One region of the Mycobacterium sp. TY815 genome, then DNA from elsewhere that is predicted to be linked to it. Evidence: riboswitches for the same ligand, from Rfam matches in the RefSeq annotation. Region 1 holds a riboswitch; the other holds the start of a gene.

Region 1 (3,412 bases):
CCCACCTGAAATCAACTCGCTGCGAATGTATACCGGGCCCGGCTCAGCGCCGATGCTGGCCGCAATGACGGCCTGGGATGAAACCGCAGCCGAATTACATTTGACCGCAACGGCATACGAGTCCGTCATTGCGACATTGGTCAGTGAGGGCTGGCTGGGGCCGGCAGCGGAGGCGATGACGGCTGCTGTTGTCCCGTACATGACGTGGATGAGAATGACCGCCGTCCAGGCCGAACAGACGGCCGGTCAGGCGGCCTCCGCCGCCGCGGCATTCGACGCCGCGTTCGCGATGACCGTCCCGCCGGCTGCCGTCGCCGCCAACCGGGCAACACTGCTGATGTTGGTCGCCACGAACTTTCTGGGCATCAACACGCCGGCGATCGCGGCTACTGAGGCCGAATACGCGGAGATGTGGGCCCAGGATGCGACGGCGATGTACGTCTACGCCGCCGATGCGGCGGCGGCCTCGACGCTGACGCCGTTCCGCGAACCGGACCAGACCACCAATCCGGACGGTCTCACAAGTCAGGCGGCGGCTGTCACGCAGGCGTCCGGGTCCGCGACGGGCACGGCCACCCAGTCGGAGCTACCGCAACTGATGTCCGCCGTACCGGCAAGCCTGCAGCAGATGGCATCCCCGGCCGCGGCCTCACCGTTCGACAACATCCCGCAAACCGGTCTGCTGGCCGACATCCTGAACTTCCTGGACGGCAATGACGGCAACCCCTACGGAATCTTCCTGAACTCGAACCTGGTGAACGGGTTCGTGTCAGCCCAATACGTGTCGCCCGTGACCATCTTCCCTGCCACGACCGACGCGCTCGCGGACGTCGAGGCGGTAGCCGAAGGGGCCCCCGATGCCGCGCCCGCTGCCGCCGACGCCGCGTCCGCAGGCCTGACGTCCTCGCAATCGGGCGGGGTGAGCGCAGGAGTCAATCAAGCGTCGTTCGTCGGCCGGCTGTCCGTACCGCCGAGTTGGACCACGGCCGCGGAGGTCGCCGACCGCGTGATCCCAGGCTCCGGTGCGGCGGTCACCGCGGCGCCGGAAGCCGCGGCGGGCATGCCCGGTATGCCCGGCATGCCCGCGCCCGCCACCCACTCCCGCAGCTGGGGCAACGGCCCGCGCTACGGATTCAAGCTGACCATAATGCCGCGTCCGGTGGCGGCAGGCTGAACTGCCGCATCGTACCGACATTTATTGTCACCGTGTCGAACAACAATTTTCGTGGTATCGAATTTCGACACGAAACTGTGAAATGTGGGTCGTGAGTTGACTGTCGACGATTCGAGTGCCACGATGACTTTGCATGCACCTCGCTAGGTGAGGCGTCTGCACGGACATAGGCCACTGACCTCGAACGTCGAAAGACGCCCAGGGTCAGGACAGCTCTTCCCGGCTTAAGGGTTGAGCCCAAGTGGCTTCCGGTTTTGGCCGGATACGCCGTGTGGTGCCAAAGCTCTGTCGAGAGAGGTGCTGGCCCAGCGGTTTTCCGTTGGCCTCATCTCCGTGATGCGTGCGCCCGGCGCCCCCGTGCGCCCCGGCCCGAAGGAGGTGAGAGCGGAGTGAGTCCCGACGATAGTCCGTATCCGAGATCGAAGACCATTTCGTCTCGATCCGGCCCGGCCGCTGATTTCGCAATATGAGTCTATTCGGCCGATAGCGTCCTGCGCGCAATAAATGCGCAGGTGTAATTCGTGTGCACGGAAAACGTCCTGCACGAATTGCGATTAATGCTGCCTGGAATCGGTTTCGTTCCTCCGGGATAACTCCGAGATGTCTGCCGGGCACCACGCGGTCCGCGCGACCGCGATCAGCACTACCTTCAGTCAAGGAGGCGAGCGATGACTGCCGCCCTGGATTTTGCCGCGTTGCCACCCGAGATCAACTCTGCGCGGATGTACACCGGACCTGGCTCCGGCCCGATGCTCGCTGCGGCCTCGGCCTGGAACGGGTTGGCCGCCGAGCTGCGGGCGACCGCCTTGTCGTACGACGCCGTGCTCTCGGCGTTGATTGGCGAGGAGTGGTTCGGTCCCGCGTCGGCCTCCATGGCGGCCGCCGCCATGCCGCACGTGGCCTGGATGAGCGCCACCGCCGCCCAGGCCGAGCAGACCGCGGCACAGGCCGAGGCCGCCGCGAGCGCCTTCGAGGCGGCGTATGCGGCGACCGTGCCCCCGGCGCTCATCACGGCCAATCGCGCACAGCTGGCCGCTCTGGTCGCCACCAACATCCTGGGCCAGAACAGCCCTGCGATAGCGGCAACGGAGGCGCAGTACCTCCAAATGTGGGCCCAGGACGCCGCCGCCATGTACGGCTACGCCGGCTACTCCGCTGTCGCGACCCAGTTGAGCCCGTTCGTGGGGCCCGACGAAATCGCCAATCCCAGCGGCCTGACGGCCCAAGCGGTCGCCGTCAACCAGGCCGGCGGTGCCTCGGCGGCCGGGCAGCAGGGCACTGTGTCGCAACTTTTTTCCGCTGTACCCAACGCACTGCAGGGCCTCTCCGGATCCAACAGCGGCCAAGGACTTTCAGAGATCACGAACTTTCTGCTCACCGGCAACGGACCCGCCAATTGGCAGGACTTCATGACGACGTGGGGACCTAACGCCAACATCTGGAACACGATCACCTCGACCGGCACGTTGACGCCGGGCGCCACGGTCGGAACCCTTTCCAGTTTGTTCGGCGCGCCGGCGATGACGGATGTCGCCGGGGCAGCCCAAGAAGTGTTGCCAGGTGCGCTCGGTTCGACGGCAACGGGTTCACTCGAGTCGGGCGGCGGGCTGCAAGGCTTGGCGGCCGTGGGCAACTCGGGCGTCGTCGGCAAGCTGTCGGTACCGCCAGCCTGGACCTCGGCGGCGCCAGTGACAAGTCCCTTGCACTCGGCGTTGGGCGGTACCCCAATGGTGGCTCCGCCGCCGGCTGGAACACCCGGAATGCCCGGTGTCCCGCTGGGGAATGTGGCCGCACAACCCTACGGCCGCGCCGTCCCGCAATACGGCTTCCGCCCCATAGTGGTCATGAGACCGCCCGCAGCCGGCTGACGCGCGCCGTATTCGCCTGCGAGCTCTGCCCTTTCAGGAAACCTTCAGGAAAGGCGCAGTCTCGTTACAGGTGTAAATGACAATCGTTCCCTAACGTCTTACGTAGGTTGTTCCTGACGTTAGGAGAACTTCTGATGACGGCCGGCACCGCACCAGGCGCTGCGCCCCCTCGCCCCGGGGGCCGTGGCGGCGCCCGGGCCCGGCCGATCCCGAACGGTCCAGGGCACGGTCCGCACTCGCCTCGCTTCGCAGAGATATGTGGTTCGGCATGACATTTGCGCCCTGACGGCGAGATATTCGCGTTGCGATCCGACACCGGATAAATTTCTCGATGATCTGACGTACTTCGGGTATCCCCGAAGGACCTATA
Region 2 (3,412 bases), 530 kb from region 1:
ATCGACGGGCGTGACAGGCACGATGCCGACCGGGTCGGTGGTGGCCATGTCGTCCTCGCCGTAGGCCGGCGCCATGTGCACCAGCCCGGTGCCGTCCTCCGTGGTGACGAAGTCGGCGGACAACACCTGAAAGGCCTTGGGCGAGTCCAGGAAATAGGCGAACGGCGGTAGGTACCGGGTGCCCAACAACTCGGCGCCGTGATAGGTGCCGAGAACTTCGGGGTCCTCCCCGAGTTCGCGGGAATATGCGGCCAGCCGCGCCTCGGCCAGGATGAAGCGCCGTTCGCCGGACTGCACCTGGACGTAGCTCACGTCGGGATTGACCGCGACGGCGAGGTTCGACGGCAGGGTCCACGGCGTCGTCGTCCAGATCAGCAGGTAGGCACCGTCCAGTCCATTTTGTGAGTCGCCACCCACGACCTTGAACCCGACCGTGAGGGCGGGGTCCTGGCGGCTCTGATAGACGTCGTCGTCCATCCGCAGTTCGTGATTGGACAACGGGGTCTCGTCACGCCAGCAGTACGGCAACACCCGGTAGCCCTCGTAGGCCAGGCCCTTGTCCCACAGCTGTTTGAAGGCCCAGATCACCGACTCCATGTAGCTGGGATCGAGTGTCTTGTAGTCGTTGTCGAAATCGACCCAGCGCGCCTGGCGGGTCACATACTGCTGCCACTCGTCGGTGTAGCGCAGTACTGAGGCACGGCAGGCATCGTTGAAGGCGGCGATGCCCATCGAGTCGATCTGGGACTTGTCGGTGATGCCCAGTTGCCGCTCGACTTCCAGCTCGGCAGGCAGACCATGTGTGTCCCAGCCGAATCGGCGTTCCACCTTGTTTCCGCGCATGGTGCGATAGCGCGGCACGATGTCTTTGACGTAGCCGGTCAGCAGGTGCCCGTAGTGCGGCAGGCCGTTGGCGAACGGCGGGCCGTCGTAGAAAACATACTCCGGAGCGCCGTCGCGGCGGGCGATGCTGGCCCGGAACGTGTCGTCCCGGAACCAGTAATCGAGCACCTCGAGTTCGAGCGCCGGGAAATCCGGCGCGCCGCTGGCCAGCTTGGGGTAGGCCGTACGGCCGGCTTCGAGTTCAGCCTCGAATTCAGCTTCGTCGCTCACGTGGGTCGTCTCCGGTGCCTCGAGATCTTCAGGCACGGGGACGACGGGCGCGCTGGTGCGCGAACGCCGCGGTACCACCCCGCTTGCCACGCTGACGCGTGACCACTCGAAAGGCTGTGACGGGCCCGCCCGTTCGGTTCTACTGGGCCGATTGGCTGTTCTTCCGAAAGCTCCCCGGTGATGGCCGGATCGACGCTGGTCTGCCGTTGATTCTAATTGCGATCGCAAACCCGGCGAAGCCGGGTGCCGCGGGTCGCAATCATAACGGTCCAGTGCGATCGCAAACCCGGCGAAGCCGGGTGCCGCGGGTCGCAATCATAACGGTCCAGTGCGATCGCAAACCCGGCGAAGCCGGGTGCCGCGGGTCGCAATCAGAAGACGGGAAGCACTCCAAGGGGCCGGCCCGCCGCAGGACGCTCCTGCGGTCGGCTAGCCCCTTGGAGTGCCGGGTAGCGCACTATCCATGGGCGTCACGCCTGGACTTCGAGAACGCCGATCCGCCACAGCGCGGCGTACATGTGCCGCAGCGGGATGTTCAGCAGGCGGGCGGCGCCGGCCACCAGCGGGTCGCCTCCGGCCGCGAGCACCTGCTCGGTGCGACGGGCTTTCTTCGGCGCCGGAGCGACCGGCAGGTCGCGCACCACGTGCAGCTTGGGCGCAGCGGGAACGGCAACTACTTCGTCATACAGTGCAGCGGTCATGATCGCCTCCTCGGATAAGACGTTGGCAGGTGGAACTCAAAGGAATCTTGGGAAGTCCCGTCCCGCAACGGTTCCGACGTGGAGGCTGTGTGAAGACTCAGCCGAGAACGTCGCGCCGGAGACCGGTCAGGGACGAAACAGCGCCCGGATATCGACCCGGACTGCCACTGGAACTCATGCGTCCCTCACCTCCTCTCGGTCACGACCCACGCGAGTGCTCGCGTGATCTGCTGCGCGCACAAGGAGAACAGAATGCCGGCGATCCGCCGGAAAACCGCACCCCTCTCGTCAGAGCTTTGGCACTACCCGACGTGTCCGGTAACCCGGAAGCCACCTGGGCTCAACCCTTAAGCCGGGAGGAGCTGTCCTGACCCGGGGCGTCTTTCGACGTTCGGGGTCAGTGGCCTGTGTTCGTGTAGCCGCCTCACCTAACGAGGTGCCTGCCTGACCGATAATGCACGACGTACGGGCGCCGGTCAACGCGGCACCCCCGGGTTTCGGGATCTTTATGCTTTCACTACGCACGCCCACAGCTTCCATTCAGCAAAAACGCATCTGAGCTGCGGAAACGAGAAAGCCGCGGGACGATCTCCCAGGTTACGTTTCGGTATGAGTTCGCTATGTCACATCGTTGAGCCGGCCGATGGTGTCGATGTATTCCTCCACCATGTCGAGCACCACCGCGCGGGTCGGACGGACCCGGTCCAGCGAGCCGACCACCTGGCCGACGAAGTACGTCGCCAGCTCGCGCGCTTTCGCCCCGGGATGGGCAGCCGCCTGGTTGATCCGGACCTGAGAGTCGGTGATCAGCGCCGTCTGCAGCGGCATTCCCAACGGGTTGGGGGTGTCGGGGCGTCCCCACTCTTCGGTCCAGGCGGTGCGCAGCATGCGGGCCGGCTTCCCGGTCATGGACCGCGACCGCACGGTGTCCGACGACGTCGCCGCCAGGAACTTGTCCTTCACCACTGGCGCGGTCTCGGCTTCCTCGGTGGTGAGCCATACCGAACCGCACCACACCCCCTCGGCACCCAGGGCCATGGCGGCCGCGATCTGGCGTCCGCGGGCGATCCCACCGGCCGCCAGCACGGGCGTCGGGGCCACCGCGTCCACCACCTCGGGCACCAGCACCATGGTCGCGACCTCACCGGTGTGTCCGCCTGCCTCGGTGCCCTGCGCGACGATCAGGTCGACCCCGGCCGCCGCGTGCCGGCGGGCATGTTCGGTGGTGCCGGCCAGCGCGGCCACCAGGACGTCGTGGCTGTGCGCCCGCTCGACGAGATCGTGCGGCGGCGGACCGAGTGCACTGGCGATCAGCCGTATCTTGTGGGCGAAGGCCACCTCCAGCAGCGGTTCGTAGCCCTTGGGTGAGATGTTGAGCCCACCTCTGATCGTCTGCTCCTGTTCGCCATGTGGCGCAACGCCGTAACGGTTCAGCATCTCCTCGACGAAAGCGCGGTGCTCGGCCGGCAACAGGTCCTGGGCCTGCCGTGAGTTGACGCCACCGGTGTCGGCGCCGACGTATTTCGGCGGTAGCAGCAGATCGACACCGTAGGGCTTGCCGTGCGTCTGCTCCTCGATCCAGGTGAGCTCGCTTTCCA

What was found. Region 1 has a riboswitch for magnesium ahead of QXK92_RS04660 (PPE family protein). Riboswitches for the same ligand answer to the same signal wherever they lie in the genome.
Region 2: it holds a riboswitch for magnesium, as region 1 does, so the genes downstream of both, QXK92_RS06655 (Rv1535 family protein) here and QXK92_RS04660 (PPE family protein) in region 1, are expected to answer to the same signal.

What each region holds. Positions count from the first base shown of each region.
Region 1 covers NZ_JAUFRX010000001.1:1,084,830-1,088,241, reverse strand. Annotated here, with positions in the region: gene QXK92_RS04665 (PPE family protein) at 1-1,174, shown strand, start outside; M-box (ykoK) riboswitch at 1,307-1,478, shown strand; gene QXK92_RS04660 (PPE family protein) at 1,843-3,042, shown strand.
Region 2 covers NZ_JAUFRX010000001.1:1,614,709-1,618,120, forward strand. Annotated here, with positions in the region: gene ileS (isoleucine--tRNA ligase) at 1-1,113, opposite strand, end outside; gene QXK92_RS06655 (Rv1535 family protein) at 1,584-1,814, opposite strand; M-box (ykoK) riboswitch at 2,088-2,257, opposite strand; gene QXK92_RS06660 (nitronate monooxygenase family protein) at 2,433-3,412, opposite strand, start outside.